Linked DNA regions of Magnetofaba australis IT-1. The protein of the gene in region 1 binds, or shares a complex with, the protein of each later gene. Links are inferred from orthologs where the notes say so. Each region holds a gene or a part of one and is shown in the gene's direction. Other genes may lie near its edges. The genes, in order: secA and secY.

Region 1 (12,282 bases):
CCGATCTGTTCGATTAATTGCGCCGCTTCACTCATGTGTGCTCTTCAACTTGCTGATAGGGTTGTGAATTGAATTTTTGCAACCGGGCGGATGCAAAAATTCAATTGGTGCAAGGATGCCGCGAATGGGTTGATTCGTCCAGTCTCCTGCATGAAATTTCACCGCAGGCCAACAGAAACGGCGCCGCAGACCGTTTCAAGCCGAGCAGGGATGGCGTTGATTGGGCCGAATGTGGTACAAATCTCGCTTCCAGCGCAATCGCATCCGTATGGCGGGCCGCGCGCGCGAACCGCTTTGCCGGTTTCCCCAGGCCCCCGACTCGTTCATTTCAGGAATACGACATGTTTCAGGCTATCGCCCGCAAGATTTTCGGCTCCGCCAACGACCGCTATCTGAAATCCCTCAATCCGCTGGTGGATCAGATCAACGCGCTTGAGCCGCAGATGCAGAAGCTCTCCGACGAAGAGCTGAAGGGTCTCACCGCCCAGTTCCGCCAACGTCTGGACAATGGCGAGGAGCTGGACGCGCTGCTGCCCGAGGCGTTTGCCGCGGTGCGCGAAGGCGGCGTGCGGGCCTTGGGCATGCGCCACTACGATGTGCAGTTGGTGGGCGGCATGGTGCTGCACCAGGGCAAGATCACCGAGATGAAGACCGGTGAGGGTAAGACGCTGGTGGCCACGCTGCCGCTCTACCTCAACGCGCTGGCCGGACGCGGCGCGCATCTGGTGACGGTGAACGACTACCTGGCCAAACGCGACGCCGAGTGGATGGGCAAGCTCTACGGCTTCATGGGGCTCACCACCGGGGTGATCGTGCATGGGCTGGACGACGCCCAGCGCAAAGAGGCCTACGCCTGCGACATCACCTACGGCACCAATAACGAATTTGGTTTCGACTACCTGCGCGACAACATGAAGTTCTCCTTAGAGGAGATGGTGCAGCGCCCGCTGAACTACGCCATCGTCGACGAGGTGGACTCCATCCTCATTGACGAAGCGCGCACGCCGTTGATCATCTCCGGTCCCACCGAGGACAACACCGACAAGTACTATCAGGTCAACGCGGTGATCCCCAAACTGGAGCGCGAGACCCACTACACGGTGGATGAGAAGGCGCGCACGGTGACCTTCACCGAAGAGGGCAACGAGGCCATTGAGGTTCTGCTCAAAGAGGCGGGTCTGCTGACCAACGGCGATCTGTATGACCTGGGCAACATGGAGATGGTGCACCACGTCAACCAGGCGTTGCGCGCCCATGCGCTGTTCGAAAATGACAAGGACTACATCGTCAAAGATGGCGAAGTGGTGATCATCGACGAGTTCACCGGCCGCATGATGCCCGGTCGTCGCTACTCCGACGGCCTGCACCAGGCGCTGGAGGCCAAAGAGCAGGTGATGATTCAGAATGAATCGCAAACCCTGGCCTCCATCACCTTCCAGAATCTGTTCCGTCTCTACAACAAACTGTCGGGCATGACCGGCACCGCCGACACCGAAGCGTCGGAGTTTTCCAGCACCTATAATCTGGATGTGGTGATCTGCCCCACCAACCGGCCCATGGTGCGCATCGATAACGACGATGTGGTGTTCCGCACCCTGCAGGAGAAGCTCAATGCGGTGGCGGAAGATATCGTCGAGCGCAACGCCAAGGGGCAGCCGGTGCTGGTGGGCACGGTCTCCATCGAGATGTCCGAGGTGGTCTCCAAATTCCTCAAGCAGCGCAAGATCAAGCACGAAATCCTCAACGCCAAGCAGCACGAGCGCGAAGCGGAGATCGTGGCCCAGGCGGGTCGCAAGGGCGCGGTGACCATCGCCACCAACATGGCCGGTCGCGGCACCGACATCCAGTTGGGCGGTAACCCCGACATGCGCATCAAAAATGAGATCAAGCCCGACACGCCGGAAGAGAAGCGCGCCGAGCTGGAAGCGCAGATTCGCGCCGAGTGCGCCGCCGAGAAGGCCGAGGTGCTGGCGGCGGGCGGTCTGCACATCATCGGCTCTGAGCGCCACGAATCCCGCCGCATCGACAACCAGTTGCGTGGCCGTTCCGGGCGTCAGGGCGACCCGGGTTCGTCCACCTTCTACCTGTCGCTGCAGGACGATCTGATGCGCATCTTCGGCTCCGATCGCATGGACGCCATGCTGCAGAAATTTGGTCTGGAGGAGGGGGAGGCGATCATCCATCCGTGGATCAACAAGGCGGTGGAGTCGGCGCAGAAGAAGGTGGAGGGGCGCAACTTCGATATCCGCAAGAACCTGCTCAAGTTCGACGATGTGATGAACGAGCAGCGCAAGGTGATCTACGAGCAGCGCAAGGAGCTGATGGAGGCGGAGGACATTCAGGCCTACATCCAGGAGATTCGCGAGGAGATTTTGGCGGACCTGGTTGAGCAGCATCTCAACGAGGAGATCTACCCGGAGGAGTGGGACGCCAAGGCCTTTAGCGACGCGGTGCAGCATCAATTTGGCGTGGTGGTGGACGCCGAGAGCTGGAAGCATGAAGAGGGCGTCACCAGCGCGGTGGCCCATGAGCGCGCCAAGGAGGCTCTGAACGCCTATTGCGCGGCGCGTGAGGAGCGTTTGACGGCGCCGTTGATGCGTTATCTGGAAAAATCGATCCTGCTGCAACTGCTTGATGGTCTGTGGAAGGAGCATCTGCTCAACATGGACCACTTGAAAGAGGGGATTCACTTGCGGGGTTATGCGCAGAAGGATCCGTTGAACGAGTACAAGCGCGAGGCGTTTGAGCTGTTTGAGGGCTTGCTGGACCGCATTAAGATGGACGCCATTGAGTTCCTGGCCAAGGTGGAGGTGCAGCAGCCGGATGAGGTTGAGGCGCGTGAGGCGGAGTTGGCGGCGCAGCGGCAGCAAGAGATGAACATGATCCATGCGGACGCTGAGTCTTATGCGGGGGAGTCGGCGCCGCAGCCGGAGCAGGATGCGGCGCATACGCCGTATCGGCGTGAGGGCGATAAGATTGGGCGCAACGATCCGTGTCCGTGTGGGTCGGGCAAGAAGTACAAGCATTGCCACGGCAAGCTGGCGTAGGCCTGATCTACGCGGAGTAAAAGTGTTTGCGTGACGCAGCTTGAGCTGGCGCTGACTATTGGCCTCCGGCTGGCCGGAGGCGGGATTCTTAAGGGGCTGCGCCCCTTAAGCGGGTCCAGGGCGGCGCCCTGGCGGGGTTTGGGGCAGCGCCCCAATATCTTTAAGCTTTCAGCCGTTTCCCCCTTGAGAAAAGGTTGAGCCAGTCAGGATTTGGAAGAGAAGCTGGAAGGGTTGAGCCAGCACGGGGGAAAACGGGAAACGGCGGTGAGCGATATGTCGGCGTAGCCGACAGGAGCGAATGCTCTAGGGCTGTGGACTCGGGAAAGCCAAAAAGTGTGTGCGGGAAAGCGCTGGGGTTAGGGTAGTCTGCCCTTGTAGCAACTAACGAAGATCGGAGCGCGCCCAAGACCATCGTCTTTGGTGGAGTGAGGGAGCGAGCCCAAGATTGCCGCATCCGGGAGAGTTGGTCGCCAGCCCAAGACCGCCGCCTTCGGCGGCATGCTAGGGAGATCTCTCCCCAGACCCCTCTCTCAATTTGCCAGAGCAAATTGAGTCAGGAAGCGCCCCAGCAAAATCTGCGATTTTGCTTTTGAAAAGGGGGCGCAATTTAAAAAAGTTAGATATTAAGGCTCCGCCTTAATGATCCGCCAGGGCGCCGCCCTGGACCCGCCAGGAGGGACGCCCTCCTGGACCTCGATTAGTTTTACTCCGTGCGCGCGCAACCTTTGGTCGCCGCATCCAGATAGAGTGGGCTTGGGAGTCGCCAGTCATGGACACACGCCGCCGCGTGCTGATGATCGCCTTCCACTACCCCCCGCCCAAGGCTACAGCGGCGCCCAACGCGCCCTCAAATTCAGTCGCTACCTGCCCGATTGGGGTTGGGATCCCATCATTCTTTCCGCCCACCCCCGCGCCTACGAACAGACCGGGACCACCCAACTGGGCGAAATCCCCAAAGACGCCCCCGTGGCCCGCCCGCAGGCGTGGGACGCCAAACGCCATCTGTCGATTCTGGGACGCTACCCCGGCTTTCTCGCCAGCCCCGACCGCTGGGCCACCTGGCGCCCCTTCGCCATCCGCCGCGGCCTGCAACTGATCAAACAACACAAACCCGAAGTGATCTGGGCCACATACCCCATCGCCAGTTGCCACATGATCGCCCACACCCTGAGCGGCCTCACCGGCCTGCCGTGGATCGCCGACTTCCGCGACGCCCAGTGGACCAACACCTTCCCCGCCGACCGCGCCCGCCACGACCAACACGTGTTGCTGGAGGCGCGTCACATGGCTTCGTGCAGTCGCGCCGTGATCACCACCCCCGGCATTCAAAAGCTGTATGAAAACCGCTACCCGGTGAATCCGCCGGAGCACTTCGCCGTCATCGCCAACGGCTATGACGAGGCGGATTTCGCCACGCTCCCCCAACGTCCGGCCAATGCGCAGATCGACGGCCCGGTGACCCTGCTGCACAGCGGCGGACTCTATCCCGGCCACGAGGAGCGCGACCCGGTGAGCTTCTTCGAGGCCCTGGGCAAGCTGCGTCACTACGGCATGGTGGGGCCGGAGACCCTGCGCGTGCGTTTTCGCGGCTCCCAGGAGGAGGATTACCTGCGCCAACTGGCGGTGGCCAACCATGTGGCGGATATGGTGGAGGTGCTGCCGGGAATTCCCTACGAGGAGGCGCTGCGGGAGATGGCCCTGGCCGACGGTTTAATGCTGTTCCAGGGGGCCAACTTCCACCACCTGATTCCGGCCAAATTGTTTGAATATCTGCGTCTGGGGCGTCCGGTGTTGGCTCTGGCCGATCCCACCGGCGATGCGGCCAATCTGCTGCGCGATTGCGGTGGGCGGGAGATCATCCCCCTGCACCACACCGACGCCATGGTGGACGCGCTGCCCGCCTTCATCGCGCAACTGCGCGACGGCCAAGCCAGCGCCCCGGACCCGCAAAAGGCCGCCCAGTACGAACGCCGCCGCCTCACCCGCCAACTGGCCGCTCTGCTAGAAGAGGTGGCCGACGCGGAGAGCACCGGCGAGGGGTAGGGGTTACTCTGTCGCCTCCGCCACGGTGGGTGTAGTCTTTTCAGCGTTGCGCGCCTCGTGGCGGCGCATCACTTCCGCCGCCAAGTCTCGCTGCTGTTGGGCCTCTTGGGGGCGGTTCAGGGCGTCCAGGACTTGGGCGTGATTTTTTAACACAGTGGCGGTATTGGGGCTCTCGGGCAGTTTGGCCAGCATGATCTCAGAGGCGCGTTTAATTAATGCCTCCCCGTGATTTTCTTTCTTTTGTGAAAAATACACACCACCTAGATTTTGTAAAGACATGGCCAAGTCTGGATGTTCATGTCCTAGTAAATTTTCGTATATTTCGATAGATTGTTGAAAAAATGATTCAGCCTCCTGAAACTCCTTCTCTTCCCAGCAAAGTGACCCCATATTGTTTAATGTTTTTGCGTAACCAGGGTGAGCCCTTCCATAGGCATTAGCTACAATTTCTAGATCACGCTCATATAGGGCTCTCGCGGCTTTAAAATTCCCTTGTAGCTTATGAACGCTGGCAAGATTAGATAATACTATCCCGAATGTGGGATGCATAAGGTTTTTGGTAACTTCAAACTCATTTACAATGGACTGAAGAATAGACTCTGCTTCAGGAAGACGCTCTTGGACAATATACATTTGTGCTATATTGTTCATGATCCGGCCTAGATCAGATGGATTTTTATGAGGTAAGGATTTAGTTATTTCAAGTGACTTTATGAATAACTTCTCAGCCTGAACAAAGTCCCCTTGGTCGCTATATAAACCTGCTAGGTTAGCCGTTGCTATTGAGAGGAGATTTTTGTCGGCGTTTTCTGAAATATTCAGTAATTCTATACCCTGTAAGTACAGTTTCTCGCTATCTGTGACGCGTCCTTGATGTTCAACACTTGAGGCCAAGCTAAGTATGGATTTTACCTTTTCATTGATAGAGGCGTCATATTTGTTCCGCAATTCCATTGACTTGATGTGGTAATTTTCTGAACCTGCAAAATTCCCCATCTCGCCTGTTGCTCTGCCTAAGGCAAACAGTAGATCAGCGCGCTCAAGCTCCCATTCACGATCCCGCCCTGGCGGCATCAACTCCACCGCCTCCTGCAAGGCGTCGAGCGCTCCGGCATAATCCAATTGAGATAGACGTGCATTTGCTTGAGCCTTGGCCAGTTGCGCGGCGGTGCGCAGCCCCTCATCGGCTTGTTGCTTTTGCTTCAGGGCAGTCACGCAAGCCAGGGTTTTGGCCTCTTGTAATGCGGCATCTGCTTCGACCCATTGGCCTTCCGCCATGAATGCTTGCGCCTTCTCCTTGAGCGCCCCCACTTCTGCATCGTTGGTTTTGAGTTGATCCAACTCCGCCTGCAATCTCAGATAGCGCTCGGCAAACTCACGCAGCATGGCGTCCCACTCATAGGGGGGGACTTGCTGGATATCCAAACGCTTGGAGAAGTTGTGGATTGCGGCTTCGGCCAAGCCTGCCTTCTTCACTTCGTCAATGGTTTCTGCGCTAAAGGTGTTATTTACAACCACCTTGTCGCCATTAATGCGGTCTCCATTGTGTGTGATATCGCCTTGCGCAGTGCTGTGGTCGGTCACATGGGTATTGGATTGGTCGCCCTGCGCCATGTTTTCCGTGTGTTGCACGTTGCCGCTGTGGGATTTGTGGGTGAACTTTGTCGGTTTGTCCGAGGAGAACCACTTGGACGAGAGCCAATTGACGAACAACCCCACGGGAATGGCGACGGCCAGCGCGCCAATCCAGTTGTCCTGAAGCCAGATCAAAATTGGGCCGCCATAGGGCTGTAATCCCGCCAGGAGTGATTTCAGACTCTCCACAACTTTCATCTCCTGCTGTGCTGGGTAGGAAACTCACCAGTAACGAGAATAGTTGAGAGATTGCAACGCTGTACAGCGAAAAGCCGCAACCGGAGGCATCACGCGGGCGCTGGGGGCGACGACAGAGTAGCCCGGCGGGGCGGGGTTATTCCGGCTCGACGTCAGCCAGGCCCAACGCCTTGCGCGCCGGGCCCAGGCCCTGTCCGGCGGCTTTCTCATACCAATGGCGCGCCTTTTTGGGATCGCGCGCAACGCCCTGGCCGTTCTCATACATCGCGCCCAGATTGTATTGCGCCACCGCCAACCCCTGCTCGGCGGCCAGCCGATACCACTTGGCTGCTTTGATATAATCCTGGTGCGTCCCGGCGCCGCTGTCATACAGCGTGCCCAGATTGGTCTGCGCCCGCGCATGCCCTTGCAGGGCCGCGCGACGATACCACTTGAACGCCTGGGCGTAGTCCTGGGGCCGACCTTTACCGGTATCGAACATCACGCCAAAATTATATTGCGCATCCGCCACCCCGGCGATGGCGTAGTAGTAGAACCCCTGCGCCGCAGTGTGCAGATCGCCGCGATTGATCGCGGCGAAGATCTCCGCCTTGGAGAGAAGCAGGGGTTCCAACTCGGCGGATGCGGCTGGCGTGGATGGCGTGGGGTCATCCACCGCCGGTTGTTGCGGACGCATGCGCGCCCTGGGGGCGATGTCGGCATGGAGCATCGGGCCAGGGGCGGGCGGCTTGTCCGGAGTTTCGGCCAGTTGTTGTGGCGCAGCGGCGATCTTGGCTGCACCGGGCGGTTTTTTTGAAGATGGGGAGTCCGGCTCGTCGGCGACGCTCCGCGACTGGGCGGGGGCTGCAACAGGCTGCGCAATGGCGGGTTTTGGCTTGGACCGGGCTGGTTTGTCGCCTGGAGGCGTCGCCTTGCCTGATGTCGATGCAGACGAAGCGATGGCGCGTGGCGCTCTGGTCGGAGCCGGAGTGTCGGCGTCGGCTGTTTGGGCGGAAGCCGGGTCTGGCTGAACGGCAGGGGGCTCTGATTTGGCGGAATTCGAGGCGGATGGCGGTTTTGCGGCGACGCGCTGTGGCGTCGGACGCCTCTTGCGCGTGTGGGTTGATTTCTGCAGTCGCGCCTCCAACTGCGCCAGCAGCGCCGCATCGCCATAGCCTTTGTCCACCACCTTACGCGCCCGGTAGAGACGCGAGGCCGCCTGCTTGCGCCGTCCGGCCTCCAGATCCTCCCGCGCCAGCGTCATGTAGCGTTGGGCGATGGCCGCCATGGCCCGCCGCGCCTCCACATGATTGGGCTCCAACTCCAGCGCGCGCTTGAGGATGCTGTAGGCGCTCTTGCCTGGCGGCCACATCAGTTTGCGTTGAGCGAGGAGCTGCTTGCCCTGGGCGACCAGCTGATCCGCTTCGCTGCTCTGCGCATGCGCGGGCGCAGGCAGACATAGGGCGAGAATCGCGATCAGCGTCACAAGGCGCATGGGGTCACTTTCCGAGCAGGCGTTGGGGGCGGTTGGGAAGATTATGCGAGGGATCGCCGCACACTCTCAAGGGGTGACGCCGATGCGGGGGCAATGCCTGCCGGATTACCCCTCAAGCGCGCGCGGGCGGGATTGATCGGCATCACTGTTGGGCGCCGACAGGAGCTGGCGCCATCTCCTCCAACGCCGCGCGTGCGGGGGCAAACCCCCGTTTCGCCGCTTGCGCATACCAGTGTCGCGCTTCGTCGGGGTCATGCTCCACGCCGCGCCCTTCGGCATAGAGGCGCGCCAGACGATACTGCGCCATGGGCACGCCCTGATCCGCCGCCAGTTGGAACCACGTCGCCGCTTTGAAGGGGTCCTGCGGCGCGCCCAATCCCGCCTCATACAGCGCAGCCAGATTGGCTTGCGCCTGCGGATGCCCCTGCAAAGCGGCGCCGCGATACCATTTGAGCGCCTCGTTGTAGTCCTGCGCGACTCCTTTGCCGGTGTCATACATCACCGCCAGGTTGAATTGCGCCTCATCCACCCCGGCGATGGCGTAGTAGTGCAGCCCCTGGGCGGCGGTGACGTAGTCGCCGCGCTCCATGGCGGTGAAGATCGCCGCCTTGGGAATCAACGTGGCGTCCAGCGGGCCGGATGCAATGGGCATGGGAGCCGAAGGCGGTGGCGCTTGTACTGCGGGCGCTTGCTGGCGAGGAATGGTGGGCGGCTTGCCGCGAAACATGGGGGTGATCTGCGCATGGGCGCTGCGGCCGGATTGCGCAGAGGGGGATTCTGCTTGCGCTGGCGTCGTGGTGGGCTCGGATGTGGGATGCCGCTGCGCAACCAGTTGAGCTGGAGCGGGCGATGCCGGGGGTGTGTCAGGTTTGCGCGGACGGGCCGCTGCTATCGGCTTGCCGCCAGATTTGGCGCGCGCTTGCAGTTGCGCCAGTCGCGCCGCGTCGCCATAGCCCATGTCCACCACTCTGCTGGCGCGATTGAGCCGTTTGCGCGCCCGAGTGAGGCGACCCGCCGCCAGATCGGCTTGCGCCAGCGTCATGTACTTCTCGGCGATGGCCGCCATGCCCTGTTTCGCGCTGCTGGAGTGGGGGTCGCGGGTCAACGCCCGTTTGAGCAGGCTCATGGCGCTCTTGCCTGGCGGCCACATCAGCTTGTGTTGGGCGATTAACGCGTTGGCCTGCGCCAGCAGACGCCTCTGTTTGACGTCGGCGCCGGTTTTCTGGGGAGCCGGTGGCGTCGCGTCTTGCCGTGTCTGCATGGTGGATGCCGCCTGATGCGATTTGGGCGCAGTGGCGACGGCGCGTTGCGCGGGCGGGATCGCTGGTCGGATTGTGGCGCGCGGCTGGGGTTTGCGCTGTAGACGCGCCTCCAGTTTGGCCAACGCGGCGGCATCGCCATAGCCCAGATCGATAATGCGGCGGGCAAGCTTCAGCCGTTTGTGCCCCTGTGTGCGCCGCCCCTTCGCCAAGTCGGCGTGGGCCAGCGTCAAGTAGCGTTGCGCGATTTTGCCCATGGCCTGTTTGGCTGCGGCGTTGTCGGGATCCAGCGTCAACGCCTGTTTGAGCGCGCTTATGGCGCTTCTGCCCGGCGGCCACATCAACTGACGCTGCGCCATGCGCTGTTTGGCCAGCGCCACCAACTGGTCGGCGTTGGGGCTCTGCCCGTGGGCGGGGGCGCTGAGTAGCAGCAAGAGGGTGAGAATCAGCGCAAGACGACGCATAAAGGCTCCTGATGGGTGACGCGCAGTGGGCAACCCGGGTGGCGTCAGAGGGGGAATTATGCGAGTTTTTCAGGCTGACTCTCAAGAGAGCGCAATCAACGCCAAGCCGATGAGTTCGCCGTGAAGATCAAACGTCGCGCCAAATCCAAATCCGCCCCCGCGCATCTGCGCGCCGCCGCCCAGGAATCCTGGAGTCAGGTTCAGGCGGCGTTGGCCGTACAGGATCTGGCCGCCGCCGAACGCGCCCTGCGCGAGACGCTGAAGCGGCAGGCGGAGCATTGGCCCGCGCGGCAAACCCTGATGCGCCTGCTGGCCGAAACCGGACGCGCTGATGAGGCCCGTGTGGTGGCGGAGGAGTCGTTGGCGCTGCGCCCCAGTGACGCCGCCCTGGCCCATGAGATCGGCATGTTGCTAGTCACCCAGGGGGCGTTCGCGTCCGCCTTTACGGCGTTTGAGGTCGTCGCCAGGCAGCTGCCGCACAACGCCGATGCGCAGAACAATCTGGGTGGTTGTCTACGCGAGATGGAGCGCAATGACGATGCGGCGCGTTACTTCGCCAAAGCGTTGAAGTTGGATCCGGCGCACCCCCACGCGCGCTTCAATATGGCCCAGAGCCTGATGGAGGCTGGGCGACGCAGCGAAGCGGTGGCGGCGCTGCTGGAGCTGCTCAAACTCAACCCGGAACACGCCGACGCCTTGCGTCTGCTGGCGTTGTGGGATCGAAGCGCGGTGGCGCCTGAGCATCGCAGCGCCCTGGAGCGCCTGGCGGCGCGCCCGGAGGGCGTGGATGACGCCGCCATGCGCGCGGGCTTCGGCTTGGCGGCGCTGCTGGAGGCGGAGGGCGACTATGGCGCGGCGTTCGCTGCGCTCAGTCGCGCCAACGCGCGCATGCGCGCCAGCTATACCTATGATGTGGCCGATGATGTGGCGCAGCACGCGGCGCTGATGGCGGCCACGCCATCGCTGGATGGGGATCCGCAGAGCGGCGTGGATGACGCCACGCCCATCTTTATTCTCGGCATGCCGCGTTCGGGCACCTCGCTGGTGGAGCAGATTCTCGCCAGCCACTCACATGTGGCGGGGGGCGGCGAGCGCAATGATCTGCGCCGCGTCGTGCTGGGGGGGTGGGATGCGCGCGGTTGGCGCTTCCCTGACGGCATGCAAACCCTTTCCAACGCTGACGTGACCCGTATGGCGCAGGAGTACCTTCAGCGTCTGCGGGAGGTGGCTTCGCCCCAGCAGGCGCGCCGCATCACCGACAAGATGCCCGCCAACTATCTGTTCATCGGGTTGATCCGGCGCATGCTGCCCAACGCGCGCATCATCCACTGCGTGCGCGACCCGCGCGATGTGGCGCTCTCCATCTTCAAAACCTGGTTTAGCGGCGAGTTGCCCTATGCCTATGATCTGGCGGAGCTGGGGCGCTACTTCGCCGCCTATGAGCGCCTGATGGCGCATTGGAAGGCCTTGGCGCCGGAGGCGATTTACCGCGTGCGTTATGAGACGTTGGTGGCGCAGCCGGAGGCGGAGATTCGACAATTGCTGGATTTCTGCGGCCTGCCGTTTGAGCAGGCGTGTGTGGATTTTCATCGCAGTAAGCGGGTGGTGCGCACCGCCAGTCTGGCGCAGGTGCGCCAACCCATCTACGGCGGCGCGGTGGCGCGTTGGAAGCGTTACGGGGACGAGGCGCTGCGCCCATTTACCGAGGCGCTGGGGGCGTCCGATAGTCTACTGGACGTTTGACGGCGCGAAACCAAAACGGCACAGATCGGCCAATGTTTGCGTGACGCAGGCCCGGCTGGCGTTGACTCTTGGCCGCCGACTGGTCGGCGGCGGGGTCTGGGGGCGGCGCCCCCAGCGGGGTTTGGGGCGGCGCCCCAAGGTTTGGTTGTTGGGAGCTCGAGGGCGGAGCCCTCGATATCTTCCATTTTCAAAATCGCCAATGTTCAATTTTGAATTTGACTGACTATATACCGATGGAACCTGGGCGCAGATATCGGGGGATATGGTCTATTTCAGCGATGGTCAGCAGTGCGTGATTTCAGGCAATCTGTTGAACTGCAATTGAGACTGACATGATGGGCGAGGGGGCGGCGCGGTCTGGTTTGTGCTGCGTGCGCATTCCGTTGTCGGCAGGGGCGCGGCTTTGACGGCGTCGGCGC
Region 2 (14,212 bases), 1.0 Mb from region 1 along the record:
GCGTTTGTCCCCGTGTTCTGCGGCTCCGCCTTCAAGAACAAGGGCGTGCAGCCTCTTCTTGACTCCATCGTGGCCTACTTCCCCTCGCCGGAAGACACCCCGTACATTGAAGGCATCGAGCCGGGCGACGACGAGAAGCCCTGCGTACGCAAGCCCAACGATGACGAGCCGTTCTCGGCGTTGGCCTTCAAGATTATGACCGACCCGTTCGTCGGCACCTTGACCTTCTTCCGCGTCTACTCCGGTGTGGCTGAGTCCGGTTCCTATGTGAATAACTCCACCAAGGACCGTAAAGAGCGTCTGGGCCGCATCATGCTGATGCACGCCAACAAGCGCGAAGACATCAGCGAAGTGCGCGCTGGCGACATCGCAGCCGCTGTGGGCTTGAAGAACACCACCACCGGCGACACCCTGTGTGACGGTAAGAACCCTGTCATTCTGGAAAAGATGGACTTCCCGGCTCCGGTTATCGCCATCGCCGTGGAGCCTAAAACCAAAGCTGACCAGGAGCGCATGTCTGTCGCGCTGCAGCGTCTGGCCCAGGAAGACCCCTCCTTTAAGGTGGAAGTCGACCATGAGACCAACCAGACCATCATCAGCGGCATGGGCGAACTCCACTTGGAGATCATCGTCGACCGCATGATGCGTGAATTCAAAGTCGACGCCAACGTTGGTCAGCCTCAGGTGGCGTACCGTGAGACCATCAAGGCCACGGTGGAGTCGGAAGGCAAGTTTGTGCGTCAGACCGGTGGCCGTGGTCAGTATGGTCACGTCTGGGTCAAGCTGGAGCCCAATGAGCCCGGCGCCGGTTTCGAGTTCATCGACGAGATCAAGGGCGGCGTGGTGCCACGGGAGTACATTCCGGCGGTGGGCAAGGGGATCGAAGACTCCCTGTCGGCTGGCGTGATCGCCGGGTACCCGGTGGTTGACGTGAAAGCCACTCTGTTCGATGGCTCCTACCACGATGTGGACTCCAATGAAATGGCCTTCTCCGTGGCCGGCTCCATGGCGTTCAAGGATGGCTGCCGCAAGGCCAGCCCGGTCCTGCTTGAGCCCATCATGGCAGTGGAAGTTGAGACCCCCGAAGAGTACATGGGCGACGTGATGGGCGACTTGAACTCCCGTCGCGGCCAGGTCTCCGGTATGGAAGCGGTTGGCAACAACCAGATGGTGAAAGCCAATGTCCCGCTGGCGGGCATGTTCGGCTACGCCACTGACCTGCGCTCCATGTCGCAAGGTCGCGCCACCTTCACCATGCAGTTCGCCCACTATGAAGAGGTGCCGAACTCCATCGCTGAAGAGATCAAGGCGAAAGCCACCAAATAAGAGATGACGCGAAGCGCCGCTTCGAGCCTATAGATAAGAGCGAGAGAGATCATGGCCAAGGAAAAGTTTGAACGCAACAAACCGCACGTAAACGTCGGCACCATCGGCCACGTTGACCATGGTAAGACCACGTTGACCGCCGCCATCACCAAGACCATGGCGGATGCGGGTCGCGCGGAATTCAAGGCCTATGACGAGATTGACGGCGCGCCGGAAGAGCGTGAGCGCGGCATCACCATCTCCACCGCCCACGTGGAGTATGAGACTGAGAATCGTCACTACGCCCACGTGGACTGCCCGGGTCACGCGGACTACATCAAGAACATGATCACCGGCGCGGCGCAGATGGATGGCGCGATTCTGGTGGTGAGCGCGGCCGACGGCCCCATGCCGCAGACCCGTGAGCACATCCTGCTGGCGCGTCAGGTTGGCGTGCCCGCCCTGGTGGTGTTCATGAACAAAGTCGATCAGGTCGACGACCCCGAGCTGCTGGAGCTGGTGGAGATGGAGATTCGTGAACTCCTCTCCGATTACGAATTCCCCGGCGACGACATTCCGGTGGTGCAGGGCTCGGCTCTGAAAGCCCTGGAAGGCGAAGACAGCGAGATCGGCATCCAGGCGATCAACAAGCTGATGGCGGAAGTGGATGCCTACATCCCTGAGCCTGAGCGTCCGCTGGACAAGTCGTTCCTGATGCCCATCGAAGACGTGTTCACCATCTCCGGCCGCGGCACCGTGGTGACCGGTCGTGTTGAGCGCGGCATCATCAAGGTTGGCGAATCCATTGAGATCGTGGGTCTGCGCGACACCCAGACCACCACCTGCACCGGCGTTGAGATGTTCCGCAAGCTGCTGGATCAGGGGCAGGCTGGCGACAACGTGGGCGTGCTGCTGCGCGGCACCAAGCGTGAAGACGTGCAGCGCGGTCAGGTTCTGGCGAAGCCGGGCTCGATCACCCCGCACACCAAGTTCAAGGCGGAGTGCTACATCCTGAACAAGGAAGAGGGCGGTCGTCACACCCCGTTCTTCAGCAACTACCGTCCGCAGTTCTACTTCCGCACCACCGACGTCACCGGCACCCTGAAGCTGCCCGAGGGCACCGAGATGGTGATGCCCGGCGATAATGTGACGTTGGAAGTTGAACTGATCGGCCCCATCGCCATGGAGCAGGGTCTGCGCTTTGCCATCCGCGAAGGCGGCCGCACCGTCGGCGCTGGCGTCGTCGCTGAAGTCATCGAGTAAGGTTAGTGAGCCATCCGCTCGTCGGGCGGGGCCTGTAGAACGAGGGTACCATGGAAAATCAAAAGATCCGAATCCGCCTCAAAGCGTTCGATCATCGCATTCTGGATCAGTCCACCAGCGAGATCGCGGCCACCGCCAAGCGCACCGGCGCGGACATTCGCGGGCCGATTCCGCTGCCGACCAAGATCAACCGTTATACGGTGCTACGCTCGCCTCACGTGGATAAAAAGTCCCGTGAACAGTTCGAGATCCGCACCCACAAGCGGCTCATCGACATCCTCAATCCGACGCCCCAGACCGTGGACGCGCTGATGAAGTTGGATTTGGCGGCTGGCGTTAACGTTGAAATCAAGCTTTGATCCTTCGGGCCGCTCCCCGCGGCTCTGAAGAAGCAAGCATCCTCCAGCAGTGAAAATGTCTCTGGAGGCAATCGATAATGAAGGGGAACCATTATGCGTGCAGGTCTGATCGGTCGCAAGCTGGGCATGACCCAGATGTTCACCGATGACGGTCAGTGCATCGCCGTCACCCTCCTGAAGTTGGGACCGTGTGCGGTTGTGCAGAAGAAGACCGAAGAGTCGGACGGTTATACGGCTGTTCAGTTGGGCTTCGAAGAGGCGAAAGCCTCTCGTGTGAGCAAATCCCAGCGCGGTCAGTTCGCCAAGGTCAATGTGGAAGTCAAGCGCGTGCTGCGTGAATTCCGCGTCGACGACCCCGAGCAGTATGAAGTGGGTCAGGAGCTGACGGTTGAACAGTTCAACGTGGACGGCTTTGTGGACGTCACGGGCAAGACCATTGGTAAGGGCTTCGCAGGCGGCATGAAACGCTGGGGCTTTGGCGGCGGTCGCGCCAGCCATGGCGCCCACCGCGTGCACCGCGCCCCTGGCTCCATTGGTCAGTGTCAAACTCCGGGCCGCGTGTTCAAGGGCAAGAAGATGGCTGGGCACATGGGCGACGCCACTGTGACCGTGCAAAATCTGAAAGTCGCTTCGGTAGACGTGGAGAACAATCTGCTGGCCGTCAAGGGCAGCATCCCCGGCGCCAAGGGCTCCCTGGTTATGGTGCGGGAGGCTTTGAAAAAAGCCGCCGCCAAGGGTTGAGGAGGAGCTGAGCGATGATATCGTATCCTGTTAAAGACATCGCCAATCAGGAGCTGCGCAGCGCTGAGCTGTCTGAGACCGTTTTCGGTCGCGAGCTGCGCACCGACCTGTTGGGTTTGGCGGTGACCTATCAGTTGGCCAAACGTCGCAGCGGCGCCGCCAACTCCAAAGGTCGCTCCGAGATTAAGGGCGGCGGCAAAAAGCCGTATCGTCAAAAGGGCACAGGCAACGCGCGTCAAGGCACCACCCGCGCGCCACAATTCCGCACCGGTGGTATTGTGTTCGGTCCCAAGCCGCGTGACTTTGCGGTCTCGATGAACAAAAAGATGCGTCGCTTGGCGCTGCAGGTGGCGCTGTCCGCCAAATGCAACGCCAAAGAGATGGTTCTGTTGGACGCGCTGACTCTGGACGCGCCGAAAACCAAAACCATGCGCGGCGTGCTGGACACCATCGAAGCGGGTAAGTCCGCTCTGGTTGTGATTGCCGAGAGTGATCGCAATGTTGAGTTGGCTGCGCGCAACCTTCCAGGCGTGACCGTGCTGCCCTGCGAAGGCGTGAATGTTTACGATCTGCTGCGTCATGACAATCTGGTCATCACGGAAGCGGCGGTGAAGAAGTTGGAAGAGAGGTTGTCATGAGCGACGCCAACATCCTCTATAAAGTTTTGGAAGCGCCCATTGTGACTGAGAAGTCCACCCTGTGCCTCGAAAAGAGCAATCAGGTGGTGTTCCGCGTCGCGCCTTGGGCCAACAAACTGCAGATCAAGTCCGCGGTGGAGAAGCTCTTCAAAGTTGACGTTGTCTCGGTGAAGACCGTCAGCGTGAAGGGCAAAATCAAGCGCTTTGGTCGTTTGACCGGCAAGCGCAAGGACACGAAGAAAGCTATGGTGCGCCTGAAAGATGGTCAATCCATTGATTTCTTCAACGCCGGCGCCTGAGCGGAGGAGAGTGAACAATGGCTTTGAAGACTTATAAACCGACTTCCGCCGGTAAGCGCCATCAGGTCTCCGTTGACTACTCCGGTCTGTCCAACGAAGGCCCCGAGCGCAGCCTGCTGGCTCCGCTGTCGAAAAAGGGTGGCCGCAACAATACCGGTCGCATGACCGTGCGCCATCAAGGCGGTGGCCACAAGCGTCGTTACCGCGTGATCGATTTCAAACGCGGCAAGATGGACGTGCCGGCCAAAGTGGCGCGGATCGAGTACGATCCCAACCGCACCGCCTTCATTGCGCTGCTGCACTATGCTGACGGTGAAAAGGCCTACATCCTGGCGCCGCAGCGTCTGGAAGCGGGCGACAACGTGATTGCCGGCTCCACCTTGGACAAGGTTGAGATCAAACCTGGCAACGCGCTGCCTCTGCGCACCATGCCCATCGGCACCATCGTGCATAACGTGGAGCTGAAACCGGGCAAGGGCGGCCAGATGGCGCGTAGCGCTGGTAGCTATATTCAGTTGATGGGTAAAGAGGGCAAATATGCGCAGTTGAAACTCCCCTCGGGTGAGATGCGTATGGTGCTGCTCGATTGCATGGCCACGGTGGGCATGGTTTCCAACCCGGACAACTCCAACGCCAAGATCGGTAAAGCCGGTCGTAAGCGCTGGATGGGCAAGCGCCCCTCCGTGCGTGGCGTTGCCATGAACCCGGTGGATCACCCTCATGGTGGTGGTGAAGGTCGCACCTCCGGCGGTCGCCATCCGGTGACTCCCTGGGGCGTTCCCACCAAAGGCAAGAAAACCCGTCAGAAAAACAAGAGCTCCGACCGACTCATCATGCGTCGGCGCGGCGGTAAGTGACGGCGAACGCGATAAGCGGTTTGGAGAAGCGCAATGGCACGCTCAGTTAAAAAAGGCCCGTTTTTTGACGAATATCTGCTTAAGAAGGTGGAAGTCCTTCGCGCCGATAATCGCAAGGAACTGATCAAAACCTGGTCCCGACGCTCCACGATTCTTCCGGAATTCGTCGGTTACACCTTCGGCGTACACAACGGTCGCAAGTTCATTCCCGTACTCGTGACGGAGAATATGGTGGGCCACAAGATGGGCGAGTTTGCGCCCACGCGCACCTATTACGGCCACGGCGTCGACAAGAAGAGCAAGCGCCGTTAATAGGGGAAGATGACAATGCAAGAAGCCAGGGCCATTACTAAGAATCAGCGGGTCTCTCCGTACAAGGCGCGTCTGGTCATCGACCAGATCCGCGGCCAGGACGTTGAGAGCGCCCTTCAGATTCTCGAATTCTCCAAAAAGCGCATCGCCCGCGTGGTTAAGGAGACCCTTAAGTCCGCTATCGCCAACGCGGAGAACAATCTGGGCTTGGATGTGGACACGCTGATCGTGTCCCAGGCCTTCGTGGATCAGGGACCGGTGCTTAAGCGCTTCAAGCCGCGCGCCCGCGGTCGCGCCTCGCGCATTCTCAAGCGGACGTCGCACATCACCGTGGCGGTCAGCACGCAAGAAAACAGCGCCGACTAAGCGCCGAAGGAAGGAAGAGACACATGGGTCAGAAAGTTCATCCCACTGGTTTCCGCCTGGGCGTCACCAAGACCTGGGACACCCGTTGGTACGCGGATAAAAACTTCGCCGACCTGCTGCTTGAGGACATCAAGCTGCGTGAATGGTTGAAGAAGCGCCTGGGGCATGCCTCGGTGAGCAAAATCACCATCGAGCGTCCGGCGCAAAAAGCGCGCATCAACATCCACTCGGCGCGTCCCGGCATCATCATCGGGAAAAAAGGCGCCGATATCGAGAAGCTGAAGGATGATATCAAAGCCTTCTCGCAGACCGATTGCCAGATCAATATTGTCGAGGTGCGTAAGCCGGAAGCCGATGCGCAACTGGTGGCTGAGAGCGTTGCGCAGCAGATGGAGCGCCGCGTAGCTTTCCGTCGCAGCATGAAGCGCGCCGTCACCTCCGCCATGCGTCTGGGCGCTGAAGGCATCCGCATCAACTGCGCCGGTCGTTTGGGCGGTAGTGAGATCGCCCGCACCGAGTGGTATCGCGAAGGTCGTGTGCCTCTGCACACCCTGCGCGCCGACATCGATTATGGTTTCGCTGAAGCGAACACGACTTACGGCAAAATTGGCGTAAAAGTGTGGGTCTTCAAAGGCGAAATCATTGAAAAACGCTGAGACTGAGAGTATAATCCCATGCTTTTGCAGCCCAAGAAGACAAAATTCCGAAAAGCTCACAAAGGCCGCATCCATGGGCTCGCCTATAAGGGCAGCTCTCTGAGCTTTGGCCAGTTCGGTCTTAAGGCATTGGCTCCGGGACGCCTCACCGCTCGTCAAATCGAAGCGGCGCGTCGCGCGATGACCCGTCACATCAAACGGGGTGGTCGTATCTGGATCCGTGTCTTTCCCGACGTTCCGGTCTCATCCAAACCCGCTGAAGTTCGTCAGGGTAAGGGTAAGGGCGCGCCCGACTATTGGGCCGCGCGCGTGAAGCCGGGTCGGATTCTGTATGAAATGGAAGGGGTGACGGAAACCTTGGCGCGCGAAGCGATGGATCGCGCTGGGGCCAAGTTGCCGATTCCGGTGAAGTTTGTTCGTCGCGAAGGAGGTTTGTAAGATGAAGGCCGCGGAATTGAAAGAGATGTCCGACGCCGCGTTGGCTGATCAGCTCAAGAGCTTGCATCAGGAAGCCTTCAACCTGCGCTTCCAGCACGCGACGGCTCAGTTGGAAAATACCGCCCGAATCCGGCAGGTTCGCCGTGATATCGCCCGTATCACTACGGTGCTCGGCGCGCGCAAGCCCAGCGAGGAGGGGTGAGTCATGCCCAAGCGTATCATGCAGGGCGTCGTGGTCAGCGACAAGATGGACAAGACCGTGGTGGTGAAGGTCGAGCGTAAGGTTCGCCATCCGCTGTACGGCAAGATTGTGCGTCTGTCCAAGAAGTACAAGGCCCACGACGAAGAGAATCAATATAAGTCTGGCGACGTGGTGAATATCCGCGAATCCCGCAGCCTTTCCAAGGATAAGAACTGGGAAGTGGTCGGTGTCGTCCAGGCGCAGGAAGCCTAGGAGCGCGTCATGATTCAAGTCGAGAGCATGCTCGAGGTCGCCGATAACAGCGGCGCCAAAAAAGTGCAGTGCATCAAGGTGATCGGCGGCTCCAAGCGACGCTATGCGCGTGTCGGCGACGTGATCATCGTCTCCGTCAAAGCGGCTCTGCCTCGTGGTAAGGTTAAAAAAGGCGACGTGGCCCGCGCAGTTGTGGTGCGCACCAAGAAGGAAGTGTCGCGCAATGACGGCAGCTACATCCGCTTCGATAACAACGCTGCGGTGCTGATTAACAAAGCAGGCGAGCCGGTGGGCACGCGTATCTTCGGTCCCGTGACCCGTGAACTGCGCGGTCGCAACTATATGAAGATCGTGTCGTTGGCCCCCGAGGTTCTGTGAGGGAGAGGGAATCATGGCCCGCACGATGAAAAGCGATTTTAAAACCGATCTGAAAAAAGGCGACCAGGTCGTCGTCATCAGCGGTAAGGATAAGGGTAAGCGCGGCGCGATCCTGCAAGTGCTGCCCAAGAAGAGCGCGGTGCTGGTGGAGAAGGTCAATATGATCAAACGCCACACCAAGCCGACCCAAAACAGCGAAGGCGGCATCGTCGAGCGTGAAGCGCCGATTCACATCTCCAATGTGATGATGCTGGATCCTGCTGGCGGCAAAGCCACCCGCATTAAGCACAAAACGTTGGAAGATGGCCGCAAGGTTCGTGTTGCCGCCGCCTCCGGCGAAGTGCTGGATCGTTGAACCACGGCGCGCGTAGACAGGGAATAAGACAATGGCAAGGCTGAAGAAATTCTACCACGAGACTGTGGCGCCGGGTTTGATGAAGGAGTTCGATTATAAGAACCCGATGCAGGTTCCCAAAATCGAAAAAGTCGTCATCAATATGGGCGTTGGCGAAGCGTCGCAGGATAAAAACCTGCTCAAAAGCGCGCTGACTGACATGACCGCCATTGCCGGTCAGCAACCGGTCACCACCTACGCCAAGAAGTCCATCGCTGGCTTCAAACTGCGCGAAGGTCAGCCGGTTGGCTGCCGCGTGACCCTGCGTCGCGAACGCATGTATGAGTTCCTCGATCGTTTGATCAATACGGCTCTGCCTCGCGTCCGCGACTTCCGCGGCGTCTCCGGCAAAGCGTTTGATGGGCGCGGCAACTATACGCTGGGCCTTAAAGAACAGATCATCTTTCCGGAGATCGACTACGACAAGGTGGACGCCGTGCGCGGTATGGACATCTGCATCGTCACCTCCGCCAATACGGACGCTGAGGCCAAAGCGCTGCTGCGCGGCTTCAGCATGCCGTTCCGCAATTGAGTTAGGAAGCAATCATGGCCAAGACTTCCATGGTGGTTAAGGCGAGCCGCAAGCCCAAATTCGCCGTGCGCAAATACAACCGCTGCCAACGCTGTGGCCGCCCGCGCGGCTATCTGCGCAAATTCAAGATGTGCCGCGTTTGCGTGCGGCAGTTGGCGTTGCGCGGGGAGATCCCCGGCGTGATCAAGGCTTCCTGGTAAGCGCGCGAGAATCGGACGCAAGGAGTAACGGCATGTCCATGACCGACCCCATCAGTGATATGTTGACCCGCATCCGCAATGCGCAGATGCGACGTCGCCAAACGGTGCTGGTGCCCAAATCGAAAATGAAAGCGCGCATCGCCGCGATTCTGCAAGAAGAAGGCTATATTGACGGCATTGCCGAAGCCTCTTGCGAAAACGGCCATCCCGCGCTGGAGCTGACGCTTAAGTATGTGCGCAATAAGCCGGTGATTGAGGAGATCAAACGCATCTCCAAGCCCGGTCGCCGCCAGTACGTAAGCAAGACTGAAATTCCGCAAGTGTATCAGGGCCTAGGCGTTGCGATCCTGTCCACCAGCAGCGGCGTGATCTCGTCTCGTGAGGCGCGCAAGTTGGGTGTGGGCGGCGAGTTGCTCTGCACTGTGTTCTGAGGTCAGGAGAAGAAGCATGTCCCGAATCGGCAAAACGCCAGTGAGCGTGCCTTCCGGCGTCGATCTGAAGATCGACGGATCGGTGGTGTCCGCCAAAGGCAAACTGGGTCAGTTGCAGCGCACGTTTCACCCGGCCATCAGCTTCGAGCGCGATGGCGATGCGGTGAGCGTCAGCGTGGATCCTTCCGAGAAGAAGGGCCCCGCTCTGTGGGGGCTGTCCCGCTCGTTGCTCAACAATATGGTTGTCGGCGTCTCCCAAGGTTTCTCCAAAGTGCTGGAGATCCAGGGCGTTGGTTATCGCGCCGCCGTCAAAGGCAACACCGTGGAGCTGAACCTCGGCTTCTCCCATCCGGTGAGTTATGAACTCCCGGAAGGCGTGAGCGCCGCGGTGGAGAAAAATACGGTGTTGACCATCTCTGGGGCCGACAAGGCTGCTGTGGGTCAGGTATGCGCCGAAATTCGCGCGTGGCGTCCGCCTGAGCCTTACAAAGGCAAAGGGATCCGCTACCAGGGTGAATATATCCTTCGTAAAGAAGGCAAGAAGAAGTAATCGGGAGATTCAGCGATGGCTCATGATCGTCAACGCGCCCGGCGGAACCGGGGACGGCGCGTCCGTCACAAATTGCAGAGTGTGCGCGGAGACCGCCTGCGTCTTTCCATATTCCGCAGCACCAGCCACATCTATGCCCAGATTATCAATGATATCGACGGCAAAACTCTGTGCTCGGCTTCTACTTTGGAAAAAGAGGTGCGCGAGCAACTGGCTGGTAAACATGGCGGCAACTCTGCCGCGGCCAAACTGGTTGGGCAACGAATCGCCGAGAAAGCCAAACAGGCAGACATCACCTCCGTGGTGTTCGATCGCGGCGGCTTCTTGTACCACGGGCGCACCAAGGCGCTGGCGGATGCGGCCCGCGAGGCCGGTCTCGAGTTCTAAGTTGGGGAGTTGATGATGAGCAATCCGCGTCGCGGTCGCAATAATGAGCAGGACACCGCCCAAGAGGGCGATGATCTGATGGAAAAATTGGTGGTGATTAAGCGCACCGCCAAGGTGGTGAAGGGCGGTTCCCGCTTCAACTTCTCCGCCATTGTGGTGGTGGGCGATGGCTCCGGACAGGTTGGCGTCGGTCTGGGCAAAGCCAAAGAGGTGCCTGAGTCGATCCGTAAAGCCACCGAGAAAGCGCGCAAGTCCATGGTGACCATCGACCTGAAAGAGGGTCGCACCATCCATCACCAAATGGTTGGGCGTTACGGCGCTGGTCGTGTAGTCTTGCGTCCGGCTGCAGCGGGTACCGGCATCATCGCTGGCGGCTCCATGCGCCCCATCTTCGAATGCCTGGGCATTCGTGACGTGCTGGCCAAATCCACCGGCACCTCCAACCCGCACAACCTGATCAAGGCGACTTTTGACGCCCTGGCCTGTGTGCGCTCGCCTGAGACCATCGCCAGCAAGCGTGGGTTGGACCCGAAAAAAGTTCGCGTCTGCTGATAGAACGTTCTGGCGGGTGACTGATGTCCGCGCCTTAGGATGTGAGGAGAAGTTGTCATGGCCACTTTGAAGGTCAAGCTGGTGCGTTCCGTGATCGGACGCCCGGAAAAACAGCATAAAATCGTCAAAAGCCTTGGTCTGAGCAAGATGAACCGCGAGCGTGAACTGCCGGATAATCCGGCTATCCGCGGTCAAATCGACAAGATCAAGCATTTGGTCGAAGTCGCCTAAGCTTCGCTGATTGAGAGATTGGATCAGAGCCATGAAACTGAATGAGATCCCCGGCGTTCCCGGTAATAGCCAAAAGCGTAATCGTGTGGGACGTGGCGCGGCCACTGGTAACGGTAAGACCAGCGGTCGTGGTATGAAAGGTCAGAAGGCGCGTTCCGGCGGCTATCATAAAGTCGGCTTTGAAGGCGGCCAGATGCCGATGCAGCGTCGTCTGCCCAAGCGCGGCTTTAAAAACTTCAGCCAGAAGCGTTTTGACGTGGTGAATGTGGGACAACTCGAGAGCCGCTTTGAAGCCGGTGAAGAGGTGACCATTGATTCGCTGCGCGCCAAAGGTCTGGCTCCCAAGCAGATTGCCGACGGCATTAAACTGCTGTCCGAAGGCGAAATCAGCAAAGCCCTGACTGTGCGTGTGGACAAAGCTTCCGCGGCCGCCATCGCCAAAATCGAAGCGGCTGGCGGCAAGGTTGAAGTGACCATGCCTGTAGCGGCCGCTGAAGTCGAAGCGTAAGTCAAGCCCAGAGCTCTGGGATTCAATGCGTAACATGAAGGGGTGACGGAGAATCATGGCGACGATGCCTGAAAACCCGCTGGCCGGGTTCGCCAACATGGGGAAAATCCCTGAACTGAGAAAGCGAATCCTCTTCACCTTGGGCATGTTGATTGTCTACCGTATCGGCGCCCATGTGCCGACTCCCGGTATCGACCCACAAGCGCTGCGCGAATTCTTCGCCCAGCAGCAGGGGACTTTGCTGGGTATGTTCAATATGTTCTCCGGGGGCGCGTTATCGCGCCTTTCGGTTTTTGCGCTGGGCATCATGCCCTATATCTCAGCGTCCATCATCATTCAGTTGATGACCGCTGTGGTGCCCAAGCTTGAGCAGCTTAAGAAAGAGGGCGAGGCGGGGCGCCGCAAGATCACTCAATACACTCGCTACGGCACCATTGCGCTGGCAATCTTCCAAGGGCTCGGCATCTCCATTGGCTTGGAGAGCATGACCGCCGGAAACCTCAATGTGGTTGTGGATCCGGGTTGGGATTTCCGTCTCCTGACTGTGATCACCCTGACTGCAGGCACCAGCTTCATCATGTGGGTGGGTGAGCAGATCACCAATCGCGGCATCGGCAACGGCATCTCGTTGATCATCTTTGCCGGTATCGTGGCAAACCTGCCGGTGGCGCTGTTCCAGACCCTGCAACTTGCGCGGACTGGCGATATTGCCCCGCTGTTGGTGCTGCTGCTGTTGGTGATGGCTGTGGCGGTGACCGCGTTCATCATCTTTATGGAACGCGCCCAGCGCCGTATCACTATCCAATACGCCAAACGCCAGGTCTCCGGCCGCCGCATGGTAGGCGGTGAGAGTTCGCACCTGCCGTTGAAGGTGAACACGGCCGGAGTGATCCCGCCCATCTTCGCCAGCTCCATCATCCTGTTCCCGGCCACCATCGGTAACTTTGCCCCATGGGATTCGGTCAAGACCATAGCCGGCTATCTGTCGCCTGGTCACTGGCCCTATATGGTGCTCTACGCAGCGGCGATCATCTTTTTCTGCTTCTTCTATACGGCGATTGTATTCAATCCCGAGGAGACTTCAGACAATCTGCGGAAGTATGGCGGCTTCATTCCAGGGATCCGTCCGGGCAAGCGCACCGCCGACTACCTGGATACAATTCTGACGCGACTCACCCTGATCGGCGCCATGTATGTGACCCTGGTCTGTCTGTTGCCGGAATTGTTGATTGCCAATTGGAACGTTCCGTTCTATTTTGGCGGCACTTCGCTGCTCATCGTGGTGGGCGTGACCATGGACACCACGTCGCAAATTCAGTCCTTCCTCATCAGCCGCCAATATGAAGGCTTGATGAAGAAAGCCAAGATTAAAGGCCGCCGTTAATTCTGGCGGGAGTCAAATCATCGGCGCGAATCAAAGCAGCCGATGGTTCAGCGGGCCATGCGGCCCATGTGAGGAGATCGTGAAATGAAGGTTCGGGCATCGGTAAAAGGGATGTGCAAGGATTGCAAAGTGATCCGGCGCAAAGGCGTGGTGCGGGTGATTTGCAAGAATCCCAAGCACAAGCAGAAACAAGGTTAAGCCAACTGGCGAATTCTTGTTGAATGAAATGGGCGACTCCTGTAGGATGCCCGTTTTTTTTCTCGATCAAATGACCAGGCAACGTCAGTTGTGTGGCCAGTAGAATACGCAAGAGGAAAATCTGTGGCTCGAATCGCTGGTGTGAACATCCCCGTAAACAAACGGGTTGAGATCGCGTTGACTTACATCTATGGCATTGGTCGTCATTCGGCCAAAACCATTGCGGAAAAAGCGGAAATCGCCACCCACGTGCGCGTCAATGAACTGACCGACGCCGAAGTGGCGAAGCTGCGTGAAGTGATTGACAACGAATTCCAGGTGGAAGGTGATCTGCGTCGTCAGATCGCCATGAATACGAAGCGTTTGATGGATTTGGGCTGCTATCGCGGCTTGCGCCATCGTCGCGGTCTTCCAGTGCGCGGTCAGCGCACGCATACCAATGCGCGCACCCGCAAAGGGCCTCGTAAGCCCATCGCCGGTAAGAAGAAATAATCAACCGCGACACGCGATAACTGACCTAGCTCAAACGTTTTAGGAGGCATCATGGCCAAGGGGCAAAAGACCTCGCGGTTGAAAAAGAAAGAGCGCAAAAATGTCGCCAGTGGCATTGCGCATATTCGTTCAACCTTCAACAATACTCTGATCACCATCACCGATACCCATGGCAACGCCATCTCCTGGGGCTCGGCGGGCGCTCAGGGATTCAAAGGTTCTCGGAAATCCACGCCGTTCGCAGCTCAGATGGCGGCGGAGAACGCTGGTAAGAAAGCGATGGAGCA

Evidence for each region.
Region 2: the proteins of secA (region 1) and secY are in contact, whole or in part, in a crystal structure (PDB 3DIN), measured with the Thermotoga maritima proteins. The link is inferred for Magnetofaba australis IT-1 from one-to-one orthologs. Residues at the interface, in WP_004082002.1 of Thermotoga maritima: Glu261, Ala262, Arg263, Lys300, Ala301, Arg302, Thr303, Ile304, Ile305, Leu323, Tyr324, Asp325, Pro326, Val329, Ser330, Tyr333, Ile336, Lys340, Phe345, Val349, Glu363, Phe364, Tyr374, Ser375, Gly376, Gly377, Glu393, Ile395, Thr482, Ser483; in WP_004081795.1 of Thermotoga maritima: Glu108, Gly109, Glu110, Glu111, Ala236, Glu237, Arg238, Arg239, Ile240, Thr241, Ile242, Gln243, Tyr244, Ala245, Arg246, Arg247, Val248, Thr249, Gly250, Arg251, Arg252, Val253, Tyr254, Gly256, Ala257, Ser258, Thr259, Tyr260, Leu261, Pro262.

The regions. Positions count from the first base shown.
Region 1 is NZ_LVJN01000020.1:339,699-351,980, forward strand. The notes cover bases 1-3,247. They hold secA (preprotein translocase subunit SecA), read left to right. Parts: upstream 1-341; coding sequence 342-3,047; downstream 3,048-3,247. Other genes in these bases: MAIT1_RS13730 (glutamate-5-semialdehyde dehydrogenase), read right to left, coding at 1-35. Also shown: MAIT1_RS13740 (glycosyltransferase family protein), read left to right, coding at 3,801-5,090; MAIT1_RS13745 (tetratricopeptide repeat protein), read right to left, coding at 5,094-6,914; MAIT1_RS22060 (tetratricopeptide repeat protein), read right to left, coding at 7,060-8,397; MAIT1_RS13755 (tetratricopeptide repeat protein), read right to left, coding at 8,540-10,120; MAIT1_RS13760 (tetratricopeptide repeat-containing sulfotransferase family protein), read left to right, coding at 10,241-11,863. UniProt on the Escherichia coli protein: Required for protein export, interacts with the SecYEG preprotein conducting channel.
Region 2 is NZ_LVJN01000020.1:1,334,674-1,348,885, forward strand. What follows is about bases 11,208-14,070. They hold secY (preprotein translocase subunit SecY), read left to right. Parts: upstream 11,208-11,906; coding sequence 11,907-13,235; downstream 13,236-14,070. Other genes in these bases: rpmD (50S ribosomal protein L30), read left to right, coding at 11,208-11,343; rplO (50S ribosomal protein L15), read left to right, coding at 11,375-11,851; rpmJ (50S ribosomal protein L36), read left to right, coding at 13,320-13,433; rpsM (30S ribosomal protein S13), read left to right, coding at 13,557-13,925; rpsK (30S ribosomal protein S11), read left to right, coding at 13,977-14,070. Outside these bases: fusA (elongation factor G), read left to right, coding at 1-1,326; tuf (elongation factor Tu), read left to right, coding at 1,378-2,568; rpsJ (30S ribosomal protein S10), read left to right, coding at 2,619-2,927; rplC (50S ribosomal protein L3), read left to right, coding at 3,021-3,668; rplD (50S ribosomal protein L4), read left to right, coding at 3,683-4,306; rplW (50S ribosomal protein L23), read left to right, coding at 4,303-4,605; rplB (50S ribosomal protein L2), read left to right, coding at 4,623-5,462; rpsS (30S ribosomal protein S19), read left to right, coding at 5,496-5,774; rplV (50S ribosomal protein L22), read left to right, coding at 5,790-6,140; rpsC (30S ribosomal protein S3), read left to right, coding at 6,164-6,796; rplP (50S ribosomal protein L16), read left to right, coding at 6,815-7,234; rpmC (50S ribosomal protein L29), read left to right, coding at 7,236-7,436; rpsQ (30S ribosomal protein S17), read left to right, coding at 7,440-7,688; rplN (50S ribosomal protein L14), read left to right, coding at 7,698-8,066; rplX (50S ribosomal protein L24), read left to right, coding at 8,080-8,421; rplE (50S ribosomal protein L5), read left to right, coding at 8,453-8,992; and 7 more genes. UniProt on the Escherichia coli protein: The central subunit of the protein translocation channel SecYEG. Consists of two halves formed by TMs 1-5 and 6-10.